Regions from separate parts of the Pseudoalteromonas sp. SG43-5 genome, predicted to be linked through region 1. Evidence: predicted binding sites of a transcription regulator. Region 1 holds the regulator's gene; each other region holds the start of a gene.
What was found. Region 1 encodes sigma-54, which starts transcription at its own class of promoters, with help from an activator protein. Its sites were predicted from a motif close to GTTGGCACGNNNNTNGNNT; they were not measured.
Positions count from the first base shown of each region.

Region 2: the regulator sigma-54 is predicted to act here: its motif matches at 4,174-4,192, upstream of fliS (flagellar export chaperone FliS).
Region 3: the regulator sigma-54 is predicted to act here: its motif matches at 5,371-5,389, upstream of H5161_RS16455 (TorF family putative porin).

Region 1 covers NZ_JACJFA010000014.1:11,289-19,359, forward strand. The annotation lists gene mgtE (magnesium transporter) at 1-1,020, opposite strand, end outside; gene H5161_RS14140 (HPr family phosphocarrier protein) at 1,152-1,424, opposite strand; gene rapZ (RNase adapter RapZ) at 1,467-2,312, opposite strand; gene ptsN (PTS IIA-like nitrogen regulatory protein PtsN) at 2,331-2,783, opposite strand; gene hpf (ribosome hibernation promoting factor) at 2,788-3,075, opposite strand; gene H5161_RS14160 (RNA polymerase factor sigma-54) at 3,102-4,601, opposite strand; gene lptB (LPS export ABC transporter ATP-binding protein) at 4,671-5,396, opposite strand; gene lptA (lipopolysaccharide transport periplasmic protein LptA) at 5,393-5,938, opposite strand; gene lptC (LPS export ABC transporter periplasmic protein LptC) at 5,928-6,482, opposite strand; gene kdsC (3-deoxy-manno-octulosonate-8-phosphatase KdsC) at 6,479-7,030, opposite strand; gene H5161_RS14185 (KpsF/GutQ family sugar-phosphate isomerase) at 7,031-8,002, opposite strand; gene H5161_RS14190 (calcium/sodium antiporter) at 8,006-8,071, opposite strand, start outside.
Region 2 covers NZ_JACJFA010000013.1:117,020-125,090, reverse strand. The annotation lists gene H5161_RS14075 (flagellin domain-containing protein) at 354-1,175, shown strand; gene H5161_RS14070 (flagellar protein FlaG) at 1,327-1,749, shown strand; gene fliD (flagellar filament capping protein FliD) at 1,853-3,262, shown strand; gene H5161_RS14060 (hypothetical protein) at 3,340-3,654, opposite strand; gene fliS (flagellar export chaperone FliS) at 3,663-4,064, opposite strand; gene H5161_RS14050 (sigma-54-dependent Fis family transcriptional regulator) at 4,510-5,946, shown strand; gene H5161_RS14045 (DNA-3-methyladenine glycosylase I) at 6,249-6,842, opposite strand; gene H5161_RS14040 (PAS domain-containing sensor histidine kinase) at 6,975-8,071, shown strand, end outside.
Region 3 covers NZ_JACJFA010000018.1:75,372-83,442, reverse strand. The annotation lists gene rplE (50S ribosomal protein L5) at 1-78, opposite strand, end outside; gene rplX (50S ribosomal protein L24) at 95-409, opposite strand; gene rplN (50S ribosomal protein L14) at 420-788, opposite strand; gene H5161_RS16475 (AsmA family protein) at 1,061-3,031, opposite strand; gene H5161_RS16470 (hypothetical protein) at 3,300-3,683, shown strand; gene H5161_RS16465 (helix-turn-helix transcriptional regulator) at 3,692-3,892, shown strand; gene H5161_RS16460 (hypothetical protein) at 4,048-5,211, shown strand; gene H5161_RS16455 (TorF family putative porin) at 5,488-6,174, shown strand; gene H5161_RS16450 (YIP1 family protein) at 6,367-7,080, shown strand; gene H5161_RS16445 (efflux RND transporter periplasmic adaptor subunit) at 7,136-8,071, shown strand, end outside.

The sequences.
Region 1 (8,071 bases):
AAGCGTTAATGATTGGCTACCAGCAACACCACCCATAGAAGGGACAATACCGTTAAGCACAGCCAAAATAGGGAGCACATCTAAAGTGCCTTCAAAAAAGCTAGCTACAAAAGCAGCTGCAAGTGCGGTTAGTAAGTTAACTCCTAGCCAAACTGAGCGTTTTTTAGAGCTTTTTAGTACTGGCGCGAATGTATCCTCTTCATCATCAAGACCGGCTAGGCTTAATAAGCTATGCTCGGCATCTTCTCGGATTACATCAACGATGTCATCGATAGTAACACGACCGAGGAGTTGGTCGTTATCGTCCACCACTGGGGCCGATATCCAATTATGACGCTCAAATAATTGCGCTACTTCACTTTCATCCATTGAGATTGGGATAGACTCACAATCTTCATCCATTAAATCGCGGACAATTTTTTCTGGCGGATTAGTTAATAATGTACTCAGCGATAAAGCGCCTATAAAGCAGTTATGTTTATCAACAACATATAAATCATCTGTACCCTCTGGTAACTCACCACGCAGTCTAATATAACGAAGTACAACATCGAGTGTTACATCAGGGCGAATGGTCACCGTATCGGTGTTCATTAGCGCACCTGCTGAACGCTCTTGATATGACAGTGCTTGCGTGGCACGTTCACGGTCTTGAATGTCCATCGCGCTAACAACGTCTTTATAGACGGTATCTGGCAGGCTACGTAATACTTCACCTAAGTCATCGTGGCCCATGTCTTCAGTTGCGGCGGCAATGTGCTTAGGTTCCATTTGGGCAATAATGCCTAAACGAACATCTTCAGATAATTCTTCAAGAACATCACCCTGCACATCAGGATCGACCAATTGCCAAAGCAGTCGGCGAATTTTATGCGGTGATGATTCTAATAATAATGCGGTATCACAAGGAGCCGTTTTTGCGAGCATGCGCCTAACTTGAACAAATTGACCACTATTGAGTGACTTCGTCACCTGCTTTAGTTGCTGTAGTGGATAATCTTGTTCAAAAGCTTCTGGCATTGGCGTCCTTTATAAATTGTTATATTACTTTATGGGGGGAGGTGAGTTAACTGGCGTTACTAACCTATTTATTTTATATATCTGTTTTAATTGAAGCACTAGTAATGCGAATATTGTTTTTATAAAACAGATTATTCTTGTTCATTAAAGCGTTGTGCTATTAATTCTCCAACAGCGTGTAAAGCTTGCTCAGAATCAGGGCCTTTACAAACAACTTTAACTTCTTTTCCTTGGCTACTTTCAAGTAACATTAATGCAAGTACGCTATCGCCTGCTGCTTCTTTGTCATCTTGGAATAATGTGATTGTAGCATCAAATTGTACTGCTAATTGCGCAAGCACAGTAGCTGCTCTGGCGTGTAAGCCTAATTTGTTTTTTATTAAAAAGGTATCTTCACAATGCATAACTTACTCTACCTAAGCTGAACAGGTGATTATTCAGCTATATTATTTTTCTTGTTCGCGATGGCGAATTTTTACATTGGGATGTGTCATTGCAAAACTTTCACCGATAGTTTGCGCTAAATACACAGAGCGATGTTGCCCACCTGTACACCCAATAGCAATGGTTAAATAACTGCGGTTATTTCGTTCTAAATGCGGTAACCACGTTTGTACAAATGTTTGAATTTGCCATGTGAATTTTTGCACTATGCTGTGATTAGCTAAATAGTCTTTAACCGGTTGATCTAACCCATTTAAAGGCTTCAACTCTGGTTCCCAGTGTGGATTTGGTAAAAAGCGTGCATCAAATACGTAGTCTGCTTCTTTTGGTATACCGTGTTTAAAACCAAATGATTCAAATGTGACAATCAGTTGCTTATCTTTTTTACCTAAAATCTTTTCACGAATAGATTCAGCGAGTTGATGAACACTTAAATCAGTCGTATCTATCATAAAGTCGGCGCGAGTGGTTAATACATCAAGTAATTCTTTTTCTTTTTTGATGGCTAAATCAAGAGGCAACGAGTCTATTGATAGTGGGTGTAATCTGCGTGTTTCAGAAAAGCGTTTGATCAATGTCTGATCGTCACTATCTAAATAAAATAACGTAGGGTTTGCAAAGCCTGGTAAGTATTCAAGAATATCGTTAAATTCATCTTGTTCTTTAGGGATGTTGCGCACATCTATGCTAACAGCAATTTTATCGTAGCTATCAGACACACTGCGAACTAATGAAGGTAGTAGGTTTACTGGAATATTATCTACGCAATAATAACCTAAATCTTCTACAACGCGCAAAGCAACCGACTTTCCAGAACCGGAACGGCCGCTTATGATAATTAACTCCATTTAACACCCTTTATAAAACTATGATTGATCGACAATAACTTGGTAAAGCTCAGTATCAGATTTTGCACTGCGTAACTGTTTACAAAAATCTTTGTTGTTTAGTTTATCAGCAATGGTTGCTAGAGTCTTTAAGTGCTGCTGGTTATCGCCATCTGGTACGATGAGTGCGACAAAAATATCAACAGGGCGATTATCGATTGCATCAAAGTTTATTGGAGTTTCGCTAACGAGCACTAAAGCCAAAGGCTCTTCTGCACCGCTCATTCTTCCATGAGGAATAGCAATGCCACGTCCTATACCTGTACTACCTAATTTCTCTCTGCTCATTAAAGCATTAAGAATATCTTGTTGCGGTAAATACGGAAGTTTGTCGTGAGCAAGTTCGCTAATGAACTCTAAAATTCTTTTTTTGCTATTAAAAAGGACCGCAGCTTTGCTGCAGTCCTGGCATATAAGTGAACTTAATTTCATCATATTAGTGTCGAGCAAGCTTCTCTTTGTGTTTGATTACTTGGCGATCGAGCTTGTCGATCAACGAGTCAATAGCGGCATACATATCTTGATGTTCTGTAGAGGCAAATAGCTCAGCACCGCTTACGTGTATTGTGGCTTCTGCTTTTTGATTTAATTTTTCTACATCGAGAATGACATGAACATTATTAATATGATCAGAGTGTCTTTCAAGCTTCGCAAATTTAGTATTAATATAGTCTCTTAGTGAATCGGTTAATTCTACGTGACGACCAGTTAAGTTTAGTTGCATAAGCATTACCCTCTTAGTTTAGCGTCTTAAATCAGACTTTTACGCTGATTTGACGGTGGAATAGCAAGAGATTCGCGGTATTTTGCGATTGTACGTCTCGCTACTTTAATTCCTTGCTCAGCCAATATATCCGCTATTTTGCTATCACTCAATGGTTTTGCTGAGTTTTCTGCTGCGATTAATTTTCGGATAAGCGCACGTATTGCTGTAGATGAACATTCACCACCGTTTTCAGTACTTACATGGCTTGAGAAAAAATATTTAAGCTCAAATATACCACGGGGTGTATGCATGTACTTTTGAGTAGTTACGCGAGAAATTGTCGATTCGTGCATTTCTACCATTTCAGCAACATCATTTAAAACCATTGGTTTCATGGCTTCAGGGCCATGTTCAAAAAAGCCTTGTTGTTGCTTAACAATACAATTAGTAACTTTTAATAGCGTGTCGTTTCTACTTTCTAAGCTTTTAATAAACCATTTAGCTTCTTGTAAATGTGAGCGAATAAACTGGCTGTCGCCACTTGATTTTACAGTGCGAGACATTGCTGCGTATTGGCTATTAACACGAATTTTAGGCATGCTATCTGGGTTTAATTCGACAACCCAGCGGCCTTTAATTTTTTTAACTGACACATCAGGAATAACATACTCAGATTCTTCCCTTACAATAGTATCTGCAGGTTTTGGGTTGAGAGTATGTATTAGTGTCATTACTTCTTTAAGCTCTTCTTCTTTGAGCTTAGTTTTTTTCATTAATGTACGATAGTCGCGAGCTGCTAATAGATCAATATGCTCGGTTAAAATCATTTTCGTTTCATTAATATAAGGTGTTTCTTTATCAAATTGATTAAGCTGAATACACAAACACTCTTGTAAACTACGTGCAGCAATACCAACAGGATCAAACAGTTGGATGCGTTTTAATACCGCTTCAATTTCATCAAGTTCGACTTCGTTATCATCTTCGTTTTCTTGATTAAAGCTTTCTAAAATCTCTTCGCAGCTTAGTGTTAAAATACCTGAATCATCGACAGCTTCTACAATAGCAATAGCAATAGCTTCGTCTGTAGGGCTAAATGGCGTTAGTTGTAATTGCCACATTAAATACTCATGGAGCGTTTCAGTAGAGGCGCCTTGGTATATTGATTCGTCTTCAGGCATTGGACCTGATGAGGCTGCAGGAGCGGCACTCATGTACTCATCCCAACTGACATCCATAGCCATGTCGTCACTTAGCGTGTCTTTTGCAAGTGCTTCACCAGTATCTTGTTCGTATTCGCTCGGAGCATCATCAGCAGATGCGCTAACAGTTATGTCATCGGTATCAGCTTTTTGCTCGTTTTTACCAGCAGCGTCTTCGGAATAGTCTGCCTCTTCAACCTCTAATAGTGGATTACTGTCGAGAGCTTCTTGTATTTCTTGCTGGAGATCCAATGTACTGAGTTGCAACAAACGAATAGCTTGTTGCAACTGTGGAGTCATTGTAAGTTGCTGGCCCATGCGCAGCTGTAGTGATTGCCTCATGTATCTCTAACAATCCTTTTATGTTGTTATAATTAATACTAGCAGATGCTTAAAGACATGGCGTAAATGTTACAGCCTAAATTGCTCGCCTAAGTAAACATCGCGTACTGTTTTATCATTTAATACGTGTTCTGGAGTACCTGATGCAATCAGCTCCCCATGAGAAACAATGTAGGCTTTTTCACAAACATCAAGGGTCTCTCTTACGTTATGGTCGGTAATTAATACACCAATCCCACGATTTTTAAGATGTTCTATTATTTTCTTTATATCTAATACCGAAATAGGGTCAACACCGGCAAACGGTTCATCCAGTAATATAAATTTAGGATCTGCTGCCAGCGCTCGTGCTATTTCTACACGACGACGTTCTCCCCCCGATAATGCCATACCTTGGCTATCACGAATGTGTTGTATGCTAAATTCATCTAATAAGTTATTGAGCGTGTCTTCTCTGGCTTGTTTATTTAGTTCTTTGCGCGTTTCTAAAATGGCCATTAAGTTTTGATAAACAGTCAGCTTTCTAAAAATCGATGACTCTTGTGGTAAGTAGCCTATGCCTAATCTAGCACGACTATGCATAGGTAAAAGAGTAATATCGTTATCATCAATAGATATTTTACCTTTGTCGCTAGGAACAAGCCCTACAATCATATAAAAAGTCGTTGTTTTACCAGCACCGTTAGGGCCAAGTAAGCCAACTATACTGCCAGCTTGTACTTCAAGGCCGACGTTTTTTACAACTTCACGACCTTTATAGCTTTTTGCTAATAGTTCTGCTTTTAATGTGCTCATGGTTGACCTTTATCGCCTTTTTTACTTTTTTTAGTTTCGATCGGTACTAAAATTGTGTGAACGCGGTCAGTTGAGTTTTCATCTTTTTCGGCACTGATGAGCTGCTGCTCTATGTCGTAGGTAATGCTTTTAGCATTTATTTTTTGTCCGGCTTGCGAAACTTGTGCATTACCAACAAGCGTTAAAAAACGCTTAGATACATCATAACGTACTTCGTCAGCACTGGCGCTCATAGTCGTGCCGTCTGATTGCTTTTCTTCAAAGTGCGCAGGGCTACCTGTGGCAATTAATAATTGTTTATTATCACCAAGTTCATCACGTTTGTGTACTTCTAGGCGATCGGCTGTAATGCGGCGATTACCGTGAATAATCTCAACGTTTTTCTCAAAAATACCCACATTAGCTTTCAATTGACCTTCTTGCTTGTCGGCACTTATTGAAATTTGATTGGCAGCAGGTTGCGTGTTTTGCTCTGCAGCACTACTATTAAACGCTAGTATAAGTGTAGGAATTATAAGTGATTTTAATATTTTATTGGTCATAATATATGGTTCGCGTATGGTTAATTAGTTTTATCACTTCGGTTTTCAAGTCGGCTTCTAGGCCTTTACCGGTGATTTTTAAATTGGGTCCAGTGATAATGACGGGTTGCTCCGAACGCATTGTTAATAACTTTATATCAACCTGAATATTATCAGCATTGATTTTGTCTATCATGGCGTTATCGGTTAAATTTTTGGCAACCACATTACCTTCTAAAATTAATTGTTTATCTTCATATAATGTTGCTTCGTCTGCATTTATTTGCCACGTTTGTTGCTCGTTATATAAAGTAAAAATGGGTTTTTCAAAAAACGTGAAACCTAATTGCTGGTATAGCTCCATTTTAGCCGCAGTGACTTTGTGGCTAATTTTACCTTGCTCATCATAGGCTGTCTGTTTGAGCTCAATAGCTATGTAATCAGGCTTAGCAACAACTTCAGGCTCAGCCTGAGGCACAATATTTGTTTGTGTAAAATAAGGGTACCAAAGCCAAACCATACAGCTAATGAATAAAACGCTTAATATTATGCGCGCTGCATTCATGAACTAGTGCCTTGTGTAGTCAATGCTTTACCATTTTCAAGCATGAGCAAATCGGTGAGTTCTCTCACAGCGCCAAAACCACCAGGCATTTGCGTTACATAATGTGACAAACGCTTAATAAGAGGGTGGGCATCATTTACTGCAACGGCAAAGCCTACTAACTCCATAACAGGCATGTCAGGACCGTCATCACCAATATAAGCAATTTGTTCATCGCTAAGGTTGAGTTTATCTTTTAATTCTTGATAGGCAATGAGCTTATTTTCTTGGCCTTGATAAATATGCTGTACGGTTAAGCTGCTCATACGTTGTTGTACTATCTGTGAATGACGACCAGTAATAACAGCTACTTCAAAGCCACTGTTTATAAGTGCTTTAATGCCAAAACCATCTTTTGTATTAAATGCTTTTAGCTCTTCACCTTGATTGCCAAGGTAAATACGGCCATCAGAAAATACACCATCAATATCGCATATAAGTAGTTTTACTTTTTTAGCGCGTGCTTTTGCATCATCGCTCAGCGGTTGATAGAGTTCTTCAAATTGCATTTATAACACTCCTGCTTTTAATAGGTCTTGCATATTTAATGCGCCAATAGGTTGGTTTTTCTCATTGACGACGATTAGGCCATTTATACGTTTACGTTCCATAATATTGAGCGCTTCAGCGGCTAAAATATCTTGCGTAGCTGTAGTGCATGACTTAGTCATAACAACATCTATTTGTGTTGTATGAATATCAATTCTTTGTTCTAAAATGCGACGTAAGTCACCATCGGTAAATAACCCTACGAGTTGCTGATTTTCATCAACAATGGCTGTCATACCTAATCCTTTAGCTGACATTTCTATTAGAGCATCTTTAACTGTTTGTGAAACATCAATAATAGGTGTATTTGCGCCGCTGTGCATAACATCTTTTAAAGTAAGTAATAAGCGCTTGCCTAAACTACCACCTGGGTGAGATAGCGCGAAGTCATCAGCTGTAAAGCCGCGAGCTTCTAATAATGCAACTGCCATGGCATCGCCCATCGCAAGCGTTGCAGTGGTACTTGATGTAGGGGCTAGACCCAATGAACAAGCTTCTTTTTCTACTTTAATGCACACATGTACATTAGCAAGGGTTGCCATGGTTGATTGTGTATTGCCAGTCATCGCTATCATTTTGGCACCAAGTCGTTTTAAAACCGGAATGATATTTAAAACTTCGCTGGTTTCCCCTGAATTAGAAATAAGCATAACCACGTCATTTTTAGTGATCATACCTAAATCACCATGACTTGCTTCACCAGGGTGAACAAAAAACGCTGGGCTGCCAGTACTTGCAAGGGTTGCCGCTATTTTATTGCCAATATGGCCTGATTTTCCCATGCCAATGACAATAATACGGCCTTCACAGTCGTACATTAATTGGCACGCGTTATGAAAATTTTCATCTACATATTGTGCAATATCACTAAGTGCTTGGCGCTCAACATCTAAAACGCGAAGGCCTTGTTCAATAAAGTTTAGCGTTGCCATCATTTACCCTACTTGACTAAAAATATACCCTTGGTAACCCAAAAACGCTATTAGCAATAAGCCGCCTTC
Region 2 (8,071 bases), on a different contig from region 1:
GAAGATCTGATCATGACATTGAGATTTAGTTCAAAAAAATCCCCGCTAATTTCTTAGCAGGGATTTGTGTATAAGAGACAGCTTTATTAAGTGCGTTTTTTGTTTCTAGATTGTTATAAATTAGTTGGTAGCATGGTATTTAGCCCGTATTTTAAATACACTTAAAATAACTCACCCTTTAAAACAATTAGTTAGCTTCTTTTGATCAAATAAACTAATTTATTTCTAAAATACCTCTAAAGATAATTTATCTCCTGCCGTTAACTTAATCAGTACGGAGCTGAACATACATTTGTAACAGCTCTTGGTTAAATTAAAACAGTAACATTACGAAAGTAATCAGGAGTCTTATCATGGCTATAACAGTAAATACAAATGTATCTTCGCTTAACGCTCAACGTAACTTAACTCGCTCAGGCGAAGGCCTAGCAACATCGATGGAGCGCCTAGCATCTGGTATGCGTATCAATAGTGCTAAAGATGATGCGGCAGGTCTTCAAATTTCAAATCGTTTAACATCACAAATTAATGGTCTGGGTGTAGCTCAACGTAATGCTAATGATGGTATTTCAATGGCTCAAACCGCAGAAGGTGCATTGCAAGAGTCAACAGATATTCTACAGCGTATGCGTGAGCTATCATTACAAGCTGCTAATGGTTCTAACTCCGCAGTTGACAAAGATGCTCTTCAAACCGAAGTGACAGCATTGAACCTTGAGCTGGATCGTATATCGGAGACAACTTCTTTCGGGGACCAAAAATTACTTAATAGCGCTCAAACATTTACTTTTCAGGTTGGTTCTAATGTAGATGCAGCAGATAAAATTAGTTTTGATATGGTTGATGTAGATAGTACAGGCCTATCAGTAAATGCTGTTGATATAGGCGATGGTGGAGATACGGATGCTGCAGTTACTGCTATCGATGCTGCGATTGCTCTTGTTGACTCTAAGCGTGCGGATTTAGGTGCGGTTCAAAATCGTTTTAGCCATACAATTAGTAACCTTGCTAATATTCAAGAAAATGTATCTGCATCACGTAGTCGTATTCAAGATACTGACTTTGCAACAGAAACTGCAGAAATGACTAAAAACCAAATATTGCAACAAGCAGGTACGTCTATTTTGTCGCAAGCCAACCAGTTACCACAAGCAGCACTTAGCTTATTAGGTTAATGAGTTAAACGTTATAGCTTAATGGGTAGCTAGTACATAGAGTCAGTATTAGTTTTAAAACAAGGAGGTGGCTTTAGCTACCTCCTTTTGTGGTTTAAGGGTTTTAATTGAGCTATTGTTGGTTTAATTAAGTGAAAAATAGGAATCTGTTATGAATACTATTAATTCCAATGCAGAAGTTGCATTATCTCTCTCGATTGCGAGTGAAGATAAAGTAGTTGGTCAGGCAGCTAGTTCGTTAACTGAACGTGCTGTTGACGATGTAAAGCAAGCCGATACACAAAATCAACAAAAGCTACAGCAAAACCAATATAAAAATAACAATCAAGATGAAAAAGCTCAGCCGTTAGAGCGTGAACAACTAGAACAAATGGCGCGACAATTGCAGGATTTTATGGGCGAAATGAACCGTAGTTTGCAATTTCAAGTCGATGAAGATTCAGGTCGCGATGTAATTAAAGTATTAGATAAAGATAGTGGTGAAGTTATTAAGCAATATCCTTCTGAGGAAGTATTAAATTTGGTATCTAAACTATCTGAGTCGGCAGGTATTTTAATTGACCAAACAGTTTAGCGGGTAATTTAATGCATTATTCATTAAGTATCGATTTTTAGGTGCTAAGTTTTAAATGTTACTAGTTAAGTTAGTTTATTTTAAGTATTTAATGAGGTGAAGTATGTCTATTTCGTTTAATGGCCTAGGCTCAGGTTTAGCTGTATCAGATATTGTTGATGCGCTAGTAAATGCTGAACAAGCCCCTGCTGAAGCTCGATTAGATACAAAAGAGAACAACTTAACAACTGATATCTCTGCTGTCGGCGCACTTAAATCAGCACTCGAAAAAGTTCAAGATTCTATGGCTAACCTTGGAGACGTTGATAATTATCAAAAGCGAGAAATATCTGGTGAGGATGATTTTATTTCGCTTACTTCGGATAAGAATGCACAGCCAGGAAGCTACTCAGTTAAAGTAAATAATTTAGCTACAGAGCATAAAGTATTATCGCAAGCATTTGATCCTGAAACAGCGGTAGGTGAGGGGACAATGACCTTAACCTCGGGTGAAAACAGTTTCGTTATTGACGTGTCAGATACTGCGACCTTGAGTGAAATTCGCGATGCAATAAACGACAGCATCGATAATGACAGTATTAATGCCACGATTATTACTGATGATAACGGTCAACACTTAGTTATATCGGCTAAAAATAGTGGCGCTGAAAATGAAATTAAAATAGAAATTGCTGATACCGATGGTAGTAACACAGATGTAAATGGTCTTTCACGTTTGGCATTTGACTCTGCCGGTGTACAAAATGCGAGTGAAATAATAGCGGCAATAGACGCATCAATTACTATTGATGGCTCGCTAACAATAAGTAGCCCCTCTAACACGTTTGAAGATGTTATTGATGGGATAACTATTACCGCTAATAAAAGCCATAGTATCGATGACGATGTTAGTAATTTATCTGTTGCAGAAAATAACGATAATATAGAAGAAGGCCTTAATAGCTTTATTGAAAGCTATAACGAGTTACTTAACTTAAGTAATACATTAGGTTCTTCCACTGCTGACGGCGCAGGTGTTATGGCGGGTGATTCATTACTTCGAGGAGTAATGTCAAAACTTCGAAGTGAGATAACTGAGTCGATAGATTTAGGCAATGGTGATTCTTTATCGCTTTTACAACTTGGTGTGTCTTCAGATCAATACGGTGTCTTAAGTTTTGATAAAGAAAAACTTGATGAGCAGCTTAAAAATGATGTTGATTTAGCTCAGAAGTTTTTTATAGGTGACGAAGCAGACGATGATGATATAGGGTTTGCAGGAGCATTCGATGACTTAATGGATTTTTATACTAAATCAGATGGCTTAATTGAAAATAGAATTGAGAGTAAAGAAGGACAGCTACGCGACCTTGATGATGAAAGGGATTCACTCACACGCAAAATGGAATCTCTTTCATCTAGGTTGTATGCGCAATATAATGCGATGGATTTATTAGTTGCTAGCCTCAATAATACCAGCAGTTACGTTCAAGCTCAGTTAGAAAATATGCCTGGAGTTGTAAGTAATAACTAAAAAAACTCCTTATTGAATAGTAAACACAAAAACCGTTATTTAAAACGGTTTTTTTGTATTTTCTATTTGAGTAGATTTTAGCGACTTGCCTTATAGGCTTTAATCGCCTTTCCTGATTTTTTATGTTTAATAATAGCTTTTGATGATTCGTTTTTTGCACTATTCGCATTTACTAAAATAGTATTTATACGAAGCTGAATTAATTCTAACTGCTCTGCACTTGGGCCTTCACTGCTTTCACACCATTGCTTTAGTTCAGTATTTAAAGTGCCTAAAAAAGGCTGAGCTTCGTCTGCATTATTATCATTTACTAACACTTCAATTTTACTAAGCAACGTTCGTATGAGCTCAGAGTAGTTAGTTAGTTGCTCTGAAGATGTTGGCGAGTCCATAATTTAAATTAAACCGCAGGGCTGCGTTGATCTAGTGGAATGTTATCCCAGCCTTCTTTAATTTCTTTAACAATACTTGATATTTCAGTAATTGCTTCAATATCGTTATGTAGGTTAGCTTGCGTTAAGCGACGTTGGCAGTAATCGTAAAGTGCCAATAAATTGTTAGAAATACTAGGGTCTTGTTCTACTTCTAAATTAAGTGCATCTTGCAGTGCACCAAATAACAAAATACATGCTGAAATGTTTTCCCCTTTTTTTGCTATTTCTTTGCGCTCAATAAACCCTTTTGTAGCTGCTAAGCGACCGATAATATTACTGAATATAAGGTTTATTTGTTCGTATGGGGCCATTTCGGCAATGCTGCTGGCACGAACTTGACTGTATTTTTTTACTGAGACATGAGCCATGGGGTGATCCTAAAATTTAAAACAATAAAATTATGTGAAAGTTGATATAAAAACTTGTATAAAAACTTATATAAAAAATCAATAAAGCTTTTATACTTTTATAAGAACAAAGCAATATTAATGCCAAGCATTTTCACTTATTTATGTATCGGCACTTGTAACTTCAACTTAAATTTATAATTGAGTTTATTTACTAACAATAGCATTTTTATTGACGAGTAAATTAATTTTTAGGGCTAAGTTATAGTTAGGTAATAGTTAAGTAATAACTAAGTTAAAACTATAACCCATACTTAATGATTAACCATTAAGTATGATTGACTTAACTAGCCCGTCTGTTTTTTGGCGTTTATGTCAAAAAACTGCCGCTATCACTTGCATCCATGCTGAACTGGCTTACAATTTAACTAATTATACAAATTAGTGAAAGTACGGCTCGCTAAATATGATCTTGATTTTAGATAATAATAACAACCGCGCAATAGGATTAAATGCTTCACTTGGCTTTATTGGTGAAGCTGTCCAACTATTAAGCGAAGACTGCTTTGAACAAGAATGCAAAAAATATCAGCAGCAAGAATGCATGATTATTTTAGGAGCGTTGCAATCACTTGACCACGAAAGCTTAATTAAACGCTATCCAACATTACCGTTTTTATTGATTGGCGAAACGCTAAAACCACTATTAAGTATCGCTAATGTGGTGGGGCTTATTTGCGAGCCATTTAATCACGAAGTGACAACGCAGTTACTTCACGATTGCCAGCAGTATCAGCGCATGTTGCCTAATGAGCATAAGCATACTAAACCACATAAAACTTTTGACGGACTTGTTGGTGAAACAGAAGCCGTAAAAGATGTTCGCTTTTTAATTGAGCAAGTGGCAAAAACCGACGCTAATGTTTTAATTTTAGGCGAATCAGGCACAGGTAAAGAAGTGGTTGCCCGTAATGTACACCTGCTTTCAAAGCGTATTAATGGACCGTTTGTACCTGTTAATTGTGGTGCTATTCCGGCTGAGCTGCTCGAAAGTGAACTATTTGGCCACGAAAAAGGCGCGTTTACTGGTGCTATATCGGCTCGTAAAGGGCGCTTTGAACTAGCTCAAGGTGGGACGCTATTTTTAGACGAAATAGGCGATATGCCACTGCAAATGCAAGTTAAGTTGCTGCGAGTATTGCAAGAACGCAGTTATGAACGTGTTGGTGGTACAAAGGCCATTCAGGCTGATGTGCGCGTTATTGCGGCCACGCATCGTAATCTTGAAACAATGATTGAAGAGGGAAGTTTTAGGGAGGATTTATATTACCGATTAAATGTATTTCCTATCGAAAACCCATCGCTGAGTGAGCGAGCTGATGATATTCCGCTGCTTTTAAAAGAGTTAATGCGCCGAGTTAACGACCAGACTGGTTCTACCGCTAAGTTTACAGAGCGCGCAGTTGAGAGCTTAAAAGAACATGCTTGGCCTGGTAATATTCGTGAGCTTGCTAATTTGGTGGAGCGTATGGTTATTATGTTCCCTGACAAAGTGGTTGATATTCCTGATTTACCTAACAAATATCGTTACATTGAAGTTGAAGCCTACGAGCCAGAATACCCTGAAGAGTTAATGGAAAAAGACGCCTTTAACGATATATTTAGCACCGGTTTTAGCGATTATGAGAGTGAGCCTGACGCTGAGTTTAGCCAAACGGGTAGTGGGCTATTACCTGATGATGGTATTGAACTTAAAGATTATTTAGCAGAGCTTGAAATTAGCTTAATTACCCAAGCGTTAGAGCGCTATGATTACGTTGTAGCGCGTGCTGCAGAGATATTAGGGGTTCGCAGAACAACACTCGTTGAGAAAATGAAAAAGTATAATCTTTCACGAGATTAGAAGAACGAAAATGGTGAAATACTTTTCGTTATTTATTATTCATTTGTGATCAATCACTTTACGGGCTTTGCCCGTCACGCAAGCATGGCGTCTACAAGATAACCCAAACTTAAACCTTGGCGGTAGACGCTGAGCTTGCTCGCGTGAAAAGCGTAGCTTTTAATCATTTAAATAAAACGTTATTTCACAAAGAGAAAAACGAAGGTAAATGAGAAACCATAGTCAACTTACGCTTTACTTCTCTAAAGCGCAGCGTCTCTTAACCTCTTTGTGAACTAATCACTTTTATGGTTATAAATCACTTACTCACTAAAAGTCTTAATAATTTCTTCTTTCCTAAAACAATCATTACTGTGATCGTTAACCATACCGCAGGCCTGCATATGCGCATATACCGTTGTTGGGCCTAAAAACTTAAAACCCCGTTTTTTTAAATCTTTAGCAAATGCAGTTGATGCCTCTGTAATTGCTGGGTAGTCCTCAGCGTTATTTAAATTACTTATAATCGGTTTATTATCGACAAACTGCCATTGGTAGTTACTAAAACTTCCAAATTCTTTTTGTATTTCTATAAAGCACTTTGCGTTGTTAACAGTTGCCGCAATTTTTAAGCGATTGCGCACAATACCCTCATCAAGCATTAATCTCTCAATGTCATCTTGTGTGAGTTGTGCCACTTTATCTACATCAAAATTAGCAAATGCTTTTTTATAACCGCTGCGCTTTTTTAAAATTGTGTACCAGCTTAAGCCGGCTTGCGCTGATTCAAGAGTGATAAATTCAAACAGCTTTGTATCATCATAAAGAGGGACGCCCCATTCTTCATCATGGTAAATAACGTAGTCGGGTTTAGTGGTGTCGAGCCACGGGCAACGGCACTTTTTTTGCTCACTCATTATTATTCCTTTTTGTGTGCGTCATTTTTATGTCGCTCAAATTATTGATGTAACTTAATGATAAGTATGTAAATAAATTTTGGTATAAATCGTGCATTTAGACATGTATCTACATCAATTCGAGATTTGATTATGGCCCTTGCTAGCGTGCTAAAACCACAGTTTTTTTCTGCAAATCAGTATAACCCATGTTTACTTCAAGAGGAGTACATTGGTGAATTAAGCGATCTGCGCAAGCAAGCAAGTTGGCTTTCACATTTGGTTGATACCATGCCAGCAGGCGTGGTTGTACTTGATGGCAAAGGGTTGATTGCAAAAGCGAATCAAATAGCGATTGATATGCTTGGCGAGCCACTTGAAGGCGAACGCTGGTTTAATGTTATTCAGCGCTCTTTTAGGCCACATCAAGATGATGGCCATGAAGTGTCTTTAAAAGACGGACGCCTAATAAAGCTTGATATTACTGCTTTAGCACCAGAGCCTGGGCAACTTATTTTAATGACGGATTTAACCGAAACCCGCCGCCTACAAAAACGTGTTGCACATATGCAGCGATTAAGCGCGCTGGGCAAAATGGTTGCATCATTAGCGCACCAAGTACGCACACCGCTCTCAGCCGCTATGCTGTACGCTGCTAATTTAGGGTCAAAGCGCTTACCAGAAGCATCTCGAGATAATTTTCAAACAAAGTTAATGTCGCGTTTAAAAGATTTAGAAACTCAAGTAAACGACATGCTGTTATTTGCTAAAAGTGGCGATCAGCAAGTTGTTGAGCAAGTTTCAATGCAGCAGCTTTTAACAGAAGTTAAAGCAGGTGCCGATGCGATGGTCGCACTTAATGAAAGTGAGCTAGATGTAAGCTTACCAGAACCCGATATACAAATAGTTGGTAATAAAACGGCATTGGCCAGTGCTATTCAAAATCTAGTGCACAATAGTATTCAAGTTATTGGCGGTGGCGCAAAAGTAAAAATTAGCGCACAAAGAGATTTAAAAGATTTAGATATGGTTCGTATTAGTGTGAGCGACAATGGCCCAGGTGTTGATTTAAGCCAAAGCGATAAAATTTTTGAACCATTTTTTACTACAAAAAGTCAGGGCACAGGTTTAGGGCTTGCTGTAGTGAGTTCGGTGGCTAGTGCGCACCAAGGCCGTGTTGATGTGACTAATAATACGCATGGTGGTGCCTGCTTTAGCTTGTTACTGCCTATTAAGGCAACATCTAAATT
Region 3 (8,071 bases), on a different contig from region 1:
CATGACAGAGCTGAAACCAAACTTCTCTTGAAGTTCAGCAACTACTTTGTCTTTATATACTTCATGCAGTTTCGCCATCATTCTACTCCAACTATTAGATAGTTTTACCAGTAGATTTAAAGATACGTAATTTCTTACCATCTTCAATCTTGAAACCTACACGATCAGCTTTACTCGTTTCCGAGTTGAAGATCGCAACGTTTGATGCATCCATAGATGCTTCTTTCTCAACAATGCCGCCAGCTTGGTTCAATTGTGGAACCGGCTTTTGGTGTTTCTTGATCAAGTTTATGCCTTCGACAAAGATTCGACCAGATTCAGTAACAACTGAAAGCACTTTTCCGCGCTTACCTTTGTCTTTACCTGCTAGTACGATTACTTCGTCATCACGACGTATTTTTGCTGCCATGATTGGCTCCTTACAGTACTTCTGGGGCTAGTGAAACGATTTTCATGAACTTATCATTACGAAGTTCGCGAGTCACAGGGCCGAAAATACGTGTACCAATTGGCTGTAAGTTATCATTTAAGATAACAGCAGCGTTGCTGTCAAAACGGATCAGAGAACCATCTGGACGGCGAACACCTTTTCTGGTACGCACAACTACCGCGTTTTTAACATCACCTTTCTTCACTTTACCGCGAGGAATAGCTTCTTTTACAGAAACTTTAATGATGTCGCCAATCGCTGCGTAGCGACGGTGAGAACCACCAAGGACTTTTATACACTGCACTTTGCGAGCGCCGCTGTTATCAGCAACTTCCAGCTGAGTTTGCATTTGGATCATGTTAATGACCTCCGGTGTAGTAATTACAACGTGTCTTAAATTTGTTTAAAATCAAGACATTTCGATTAAATCCCACTCAAAAACAAACGAGTTGTCTCTTAAGGGCGGGCAATTGTACCAGCATTGAGGGGGTAGCGATAGGTTATTTTTTAATTAATTTGGAGTGATGGGAAATTAAAGCTGAGTAATTACGGCTATGTAGCTATTTTACAGGTGGTTACAAAACAAACAAGGCACCTGTAATGTGCCTTGTTTGTTTAAAGTGTAATAAATTAACCAAATAAACCTTTTAATTTATCTTTAATTTTATCTTTTGCTTTGTCTTTGGCTTTTTCTTTTGCCTCATCGACCTTCTGCTTAGCTTCATCTTTGAGCGCATCACCAACATCTAGCTTTATACCTACATCGTGGAAAGGCCCTTTTATACGTAGTGGTATTTTAAAGCCAGTGCTGTCATCGGTAGTTCCCTGACCTTCGATAGATCCAACTATACCTGTAACCAAACGATAGTTGACCGTTGTTTGCGGTAAATCAACGTCGCCTTCACCTGATATTCTAATAAGTGGGCTGATAAGTGATAGGTCGGTATTTTTGCCAACGCCATTAGTAAAGTTAAAACTTCCAGTTAATGCTGAAAAATCTGTTTGCTCAGATTCTTCAAATCCGGTATCAAGCCCTTCAGATGCAGCACCAAAGTTACCTGAAATGAGTTCCTTACCTTTACGAACCATCTCAGCTATATTTGCACCTTTTACAGCTCCATCAGCAAACTCAAATCCAAGCTTTCCATTAAGCGCACCAATAAACGACTTTTGACTTTGGCCAGTTGTGCTTAGGTTCCAATTTAAAGACCCCTTACCCATTAGCTTGTCAAAACCTGCCGCATCCGTTAATAAAGGCTGTGCATCTATTCCAGCTAAGTCAAAGTTAGTTGATATTTTATAAGGTACTTGCTGTGCGTTTACATTGATAACGCCTTTACCTGACCCTTCATAAGCAGAAAAGCTATCTAGGCTTAGTTTTGCAACGCTATTTTTTAAAGTAACAGTAAATTGATTTGCGCCTAATTTAATATCATTTGCTTTTAATCCACTTGAACGAATCACTACATTTGCATCTAGTGAATTTAATGCACTTAAATCAATTTTAGTGTCATCCCATACTATTGGCTCTGCAGGTTTATCTTCTTGCTCTTCTGGCTCTTCTTGTTTTGCCACTGCTTCAGGTAGATACGGGTTTAAGTCAAGCATACCTAAATCAATATCAGCATTTACTGCTAAACGCTTACCTAGGTTAAGCTCGCTCTTACCTTTTATTTCTAATGCGTCTAACGTCGCAACTAAATCTTCTAGATTAAATTTCTCACCTAGTAGGTGCATTTTACCGTTTACACTAAATCCGTTAAATGCATTGTCTTTAGCGTCTAGCTCTACACCTTGCCATTTCGCAATACTTTTAACAGACTCACCGCTTAGTGCTAACTGACCCTTAATATCTTGGCCTTGCTTAGCTATGCTCCCTTCGAACGTTAAATCAACTAAACGAGAATCTAAGGTTTGTTTAACATTAAAAGTAGCACCTTCAATTGCTTTAGCAGGAGTATCTAATTTTATATCAAGATCAAAACGCTCTTGCATATAAGTAATACCCCCTTTTACTTCTAATGTTTTACGAAGTGAAGGAAGTAAAATAGCGAGTTCTAAATCGCTAATTTGTTGTTTGGCACCTGTTTGACCGTCTAGATAAGTAAATGTGCCGCCATAAATAGCAACCTCACCTAACTCAATATCAAAGTTATCTGGAAGCTTTATCGCTTCACCTGATTGGCTCTGCTCTTTTGGTTGCTCTGCAACTGCGTCAAACAACTGCCAATTGGCTTTACCATTTTTGTCGGTTTCTAATAGGATATTTGGTTCGTTTATCACAAACTTATCTAATTTAAACTCACCACCAAATAATGAAAACCAAGGTATGTGTACAGCAAGCTGTTTCATACTCGCCATATCGGCGCGCGAACCTGATTCCATATTTGCAAAATGCACGTCGTTAAGTTCTAACTTTAATGCAGGGAATACGCTAAGTGTTTTATCACCTTTAATAGTAAGAGTGCGCCCAGTTGTTTGTTCTACCTGTTCTGAAACTTTGTTAAAAATAGTATCAGTAGGGATTAAAAACGGTGCGGCAACAATTAGTGCTATACATAGTAAAAGTATTACACCTACAATTTTAAGTAAGGTTTTCATGATCGTCCTTTCAAACGTGCAAATAATGTTCTTATCATAGCGAGTGTTAGCCTTAAAATCATTGTCGTTCTGATAAAAAAGCTTTTTATTAGATATTACATTCCCATCCTGAATCGCCCCTGAAACATTTTGATACCTTTAGGTTACAAATAAATATTGACCCAATGAAACCTTAAGGTTACATTGATACCTACAGGTTACATATTGTAAAAATTTTAAAAGGAAATGAGCTATGTCTAATTAAGATATTAAAAGTGAAGAAAAATTTATGGGCCAAAATGCATGGTTTTCATTATTCATGGGGGTCACTTTATTAATCATTAGTGTTTACCCAATGCTTAATCAAACATCAGCCCCACTATTGTTTTTAGGAACTGCTGCTTTTTTAGGTTCATTCTTTATGTTTGTGATCAGAGGCGGGTTTACATGGAGAATGAAATACCACCTTACATATAAAGATGAGTATTTAAATACCATCGACACTATTGCCTATAAACATGTCGTGCTTGGCTTACTTTTTAGTATGGGTGGCGTGTACTTACTCTCCGATACTCTTGCTTTAGAAGTATCTCACAGCATGATGGCTACATTTTACCTTGCTATAATGAGTTTAATATACGGCGTATCAATTCTTTGGCAAAGCAAAGATTAGGAGCAAAAGTGCAAAATAAAATTGCAAAATACCGCAAAGAAGCAGGCCTTTCTCAACAAGACTTGGCTGATCTAATTGCGGTTTCACGTAAGACTATTAGTACAGTAGAGACGGCACGATTTACCCCTTCGGTAATAATTGCTCTAAAAATAGCAAAGCATTTTAATACCTCAGTTGAAAGTCTCTTTGTACTAGATAAAAATGATTGATACATGTTAAAGCGTTAGTCTCATTCTATTAGCAAAAACACCGATTTAGCTACTTCAATTACAACGTATGGAGGACAGCGCTGTTGTTATTAGCGTAATTGCGCTAAAATAGACCAGCAAAAAAATATATATCTAAACCGGAGATTCTACAAGGCATGAAAAAACTGCTAATTTCACCGTCAAAAATGACGCTAGGCGAACAAGAAAATCAAATCTATCAGAACATTCTGAAGCAATCTTCAGAATTAAGCCTTAACCTTATGGCCGTGAAAGTAGAAAACCACCCTGATGATTTTTTACCTTGGTGTTACGAATTGCTAAGTGCAAGCAGAGATCGTATGAACTACGATTTACTAGAGCCGCAGCAATTACCAGTACTTAAGAAGCTACACGATCAGCTTATTTCAGCTATCAGCTTTTTACAGGTTAAAACTTTACGTATTGCTCCGTGGCCTGTAGTAAGTGTATTTGTAGAACAACACAAAGACGTTATTGCTCTTGATGAACAGCTTCGCTTAGTAGACTACATTAAGAGCATTCGTGAACAATCTCTTAAAGATATGATTCCTGAAGACTTACTTGCGTTTAGCGGTAAGCACATGGCATCACTTGATCCAAGCACATACAACTTTGACGTTGAATGGTTTGCATCAACAAAAAGTGCGAAGAGCTTTCATCAAATGCTTGGCGATTTACCAGGTGCCTTTGACGATGCACTAGTAAATATTCCACTTGAAGGTGACATTACTCAATACGAATATCAACAATTTGTTGCTGCTTATTCAAAAATATTCACCGACAATAATGAAAAACCAACACTTGCGCCTGCAACACGACTGCTTGCAATGCGTCGCCCTGATATATTTACTCCGATCACAAACAATCGATTAGATGCATTATGCGGTGCCCTTGGTGTTTCTAAACTAAAAAATAGTGATTTTGAGCGTTACTGGCAAGATATTGTAAAAGGTATTCAAGCTATGTCATGGTACAAAATGGCTAAACCTAGTAATGAGTTAGAAGCACAATTAGTTGCTATTAAAGCACTAATCCCATGTTTCTTTCACTATGCTGATGCAAAAACACCAGATAACTCTAACTACATCAAACTGTTAAGTAAGCCTAAACGAACTACAACTACGACAGGTAAAACTCAGCGTAGAGGTAAAGAGTCTGCAGAAATTTTAGTAGACCGCGCACTTGCTGCTGACGATATTCCTGAGCACATTCGCAGTAAGCGCGATTCAATTGTGAGTGAAGTTCAAAAAGGTCGTAGTGTAAACGAAACAATTAGCCTTATGCGCACTATATTTGGCTAAAAACTTCTAATTTAGCCGTACTTTTATGGTGCGGCTAGGTTAATTTATGCACCAGCAGTGTGCGCAACATCTTCCTACATACCATCTCTCTTCTCAATCTATAAAATACAAGCTCATGTTTTTAATGTATAAAAATAATTTTTAATAAAAAATAATGAAGCTGGCACATACAGTGCAATTATCTCGTTAGTTAAACAATAAAAAGCCGTCAGCCTAAAGGTTCCGAATACATAATAAAAACCTTGGCGAGCAAAAATCATATAACGGGAAATGGACATGCTAAAACTAAAAAAAACCATCGCTATAAGTGCTATAGCATTAATGGGCGCAACATCTTTAACGTCAACAGCCGTACATGCTGAAGTAACAGCAAATGCAGCGGCAACATCAAACTACTTATGGCGTGGTCAAGAGCAAACTGGGGGCGATGCAGCTATTTCAGGCGGTATTGATTACGCTAATGAATCGGGCTTTTATGCAGGTACTTGGGCTTCAAATGCATCGTGGGCAGATGAAATGACCTATGAGCTTGATTTATATGCAGGCTTTGGTGGCGACATTAACGAAAGCGTTAGCTATGATGTTGGCTATATTTATTACGCTTACCCAGATGCAGCTTCTGAAGCTGACGCAGATTTCTCTGAAATTTACGGTAGCATCAGTGTTGAAGGCTTTACATTTGGTGCTTCAGTACTTGCAACATCAGCTGCAAGTGGTGATGGTACAGACTTTGGTGATTCACTTTACCTGACAGCTGACTACGGTTTTGCTATTGGCAGTAACGGCACTGAAATGGCACTTCACTTAGGCCACTACTCTGGTGACTTTATTGGCGATGATAATATCTTAGATTACGGTGTATCAATTTCGAAAGATGGTTTCACTTTTGGTTTATCTGATACAGATATGGATGACTCAGATATTAAAGCTTACGTTGCTTATTCTGTAGACTTTAATTTATAAGAAAGAATGTGTTACTTGCTGCGACACGAAGGGCCTTTTGGCCCTTTTCTCGTTTTTGAACAAGACCCCTCACACCTGTTAACAAAACGTTACAATTGAATGAAAACAATACATACATTTTCCTTTATTCTATTACCTAGTCACTGGGCATTTATAACTGCCTAGCCATAAAATAGGTATAAAGGAATAATAATGAAATCACCTAACGCGTTTAGCGCCCTACTCGATATTTATATAAGTCCTAGTAAAGCTTTCAATGGTGTTGAACACGCCAAAGGTTGGTCATGGCTTGCTTTTATAGTCATGTCTTTAGTTTCAATGGCGAGTATTTATATTTTTTATTCCACTGTTGATATGCAGTTTTTGATTAATGAGCAAGTAGCAGCATCAACTATTGATGCGACGATTGGCGAGCAAAAAATGATTCGCCAAAGTATAGAGCAAAATGCAGAAGGCCAAATATGGTTTGGTTTGTTTGGCGGCGTAATTGCGCTGGCTATCATGAATGCATTAATGGCACTTTATTATATGCTTGTGGCTAAACAAGATCCTGAATCAGAACATAGCTACGGAGCTTGGTATGGATTCGCTACCTGGACAATGATGCCAGTTGTTATTTCAAGCCTAGGAACAATTGCTCTTGTACTAAGTGCAAGTACAGATCAAATATCTCAACAAGCCGTATATAGCTACGCATCTATTAACCAATTAATAATAGGACTTGAAATTGGCCATCCTTTTTATAGCTTATTAGAATCAATAAACTTATTTAGCTTTTGGAGCATTGCGCTGGGAATGATCGGCTTAAAATGCTGGACTAATTTTTCAACTAACAAAGCACTCCTATTCTCTGCTCTTCCTTCAATTATTATTTTTGGTATTTGGGCAATCATTGCAGCAAGTTAACTCTTAAGTGGAGGTAGATACTAGCTCCACATTACTTAATTCACGGATAGATAAAATGAAAAAAGCAATAATCATCACACTCGCTGTAGGCGCATTTATAGCCCTAATTGTGTCAAAGCAAATTTCTGGCGATGAAAAACAAGCCGAAGTAAATATTGCTCAAGTAGAGCTTGGCGACATTGCTGACTCAATAATGGCTTCAGGTAATTTAGTTTTTAATACACAAGTGCAATTACGCTCTGAAGTGACAGGCCGAGTAGATAAAATATTTGTTCAAGAAGGCCAAGGAGTTAAACAAGGCGATATGTTAATGCGCCTTGATACAACTGCTTTTGAATCAGAAGTTTCCCGTAGTAAAGCAATCCTTCGCGCCACAGAAATTGAAATTAAACACAATAAAACACGCCTTGCTAACCTAGAGCGCCAACTTAAAAGACAAAAAGACTTATATGATGTCGGTTTAGGTAATCAAGAGAGCTACGAGAATATTGAAAGCGCACGCGATCTAGCTAAAATCGATATTGAATCACGAATAGAGTCTTACAACCAAGCACAAGCGTCACTACAAATTGCGCAAGATCGCTTAAGTAAAAGTGTATTTAGAGCTCCAATGAGCGGCTTGCTTGCATCTGTAAATATTAAAGAAGGTGAAACCGTTATAGCCGGTACTACTAATATTATTGGCTCTGATTTAATGCTAGTAGCCGACCCAAGTGCTATTTTAGCCGAGCTACGTGTGGATGAAACCGACATTGCGAGTATTAAGCTTAACCAAAAAGCGAATATTTATGCGGCTGCATACCCTAATAAACCATTTAGTGGCACAGTAATCAATATTGGTACTTCAGCTAAAAACCAAGCCGGCTCTCAAGGTTTATCGTTTAAAGTAAAAGTATTACTCGACACTACTGAGCGCCAGCTATATGCAGGAATGAGTTGTAGAGCAGAGATCGCAACAAGCATTGCCGAAAACGGTTTAAAACTTCCAATA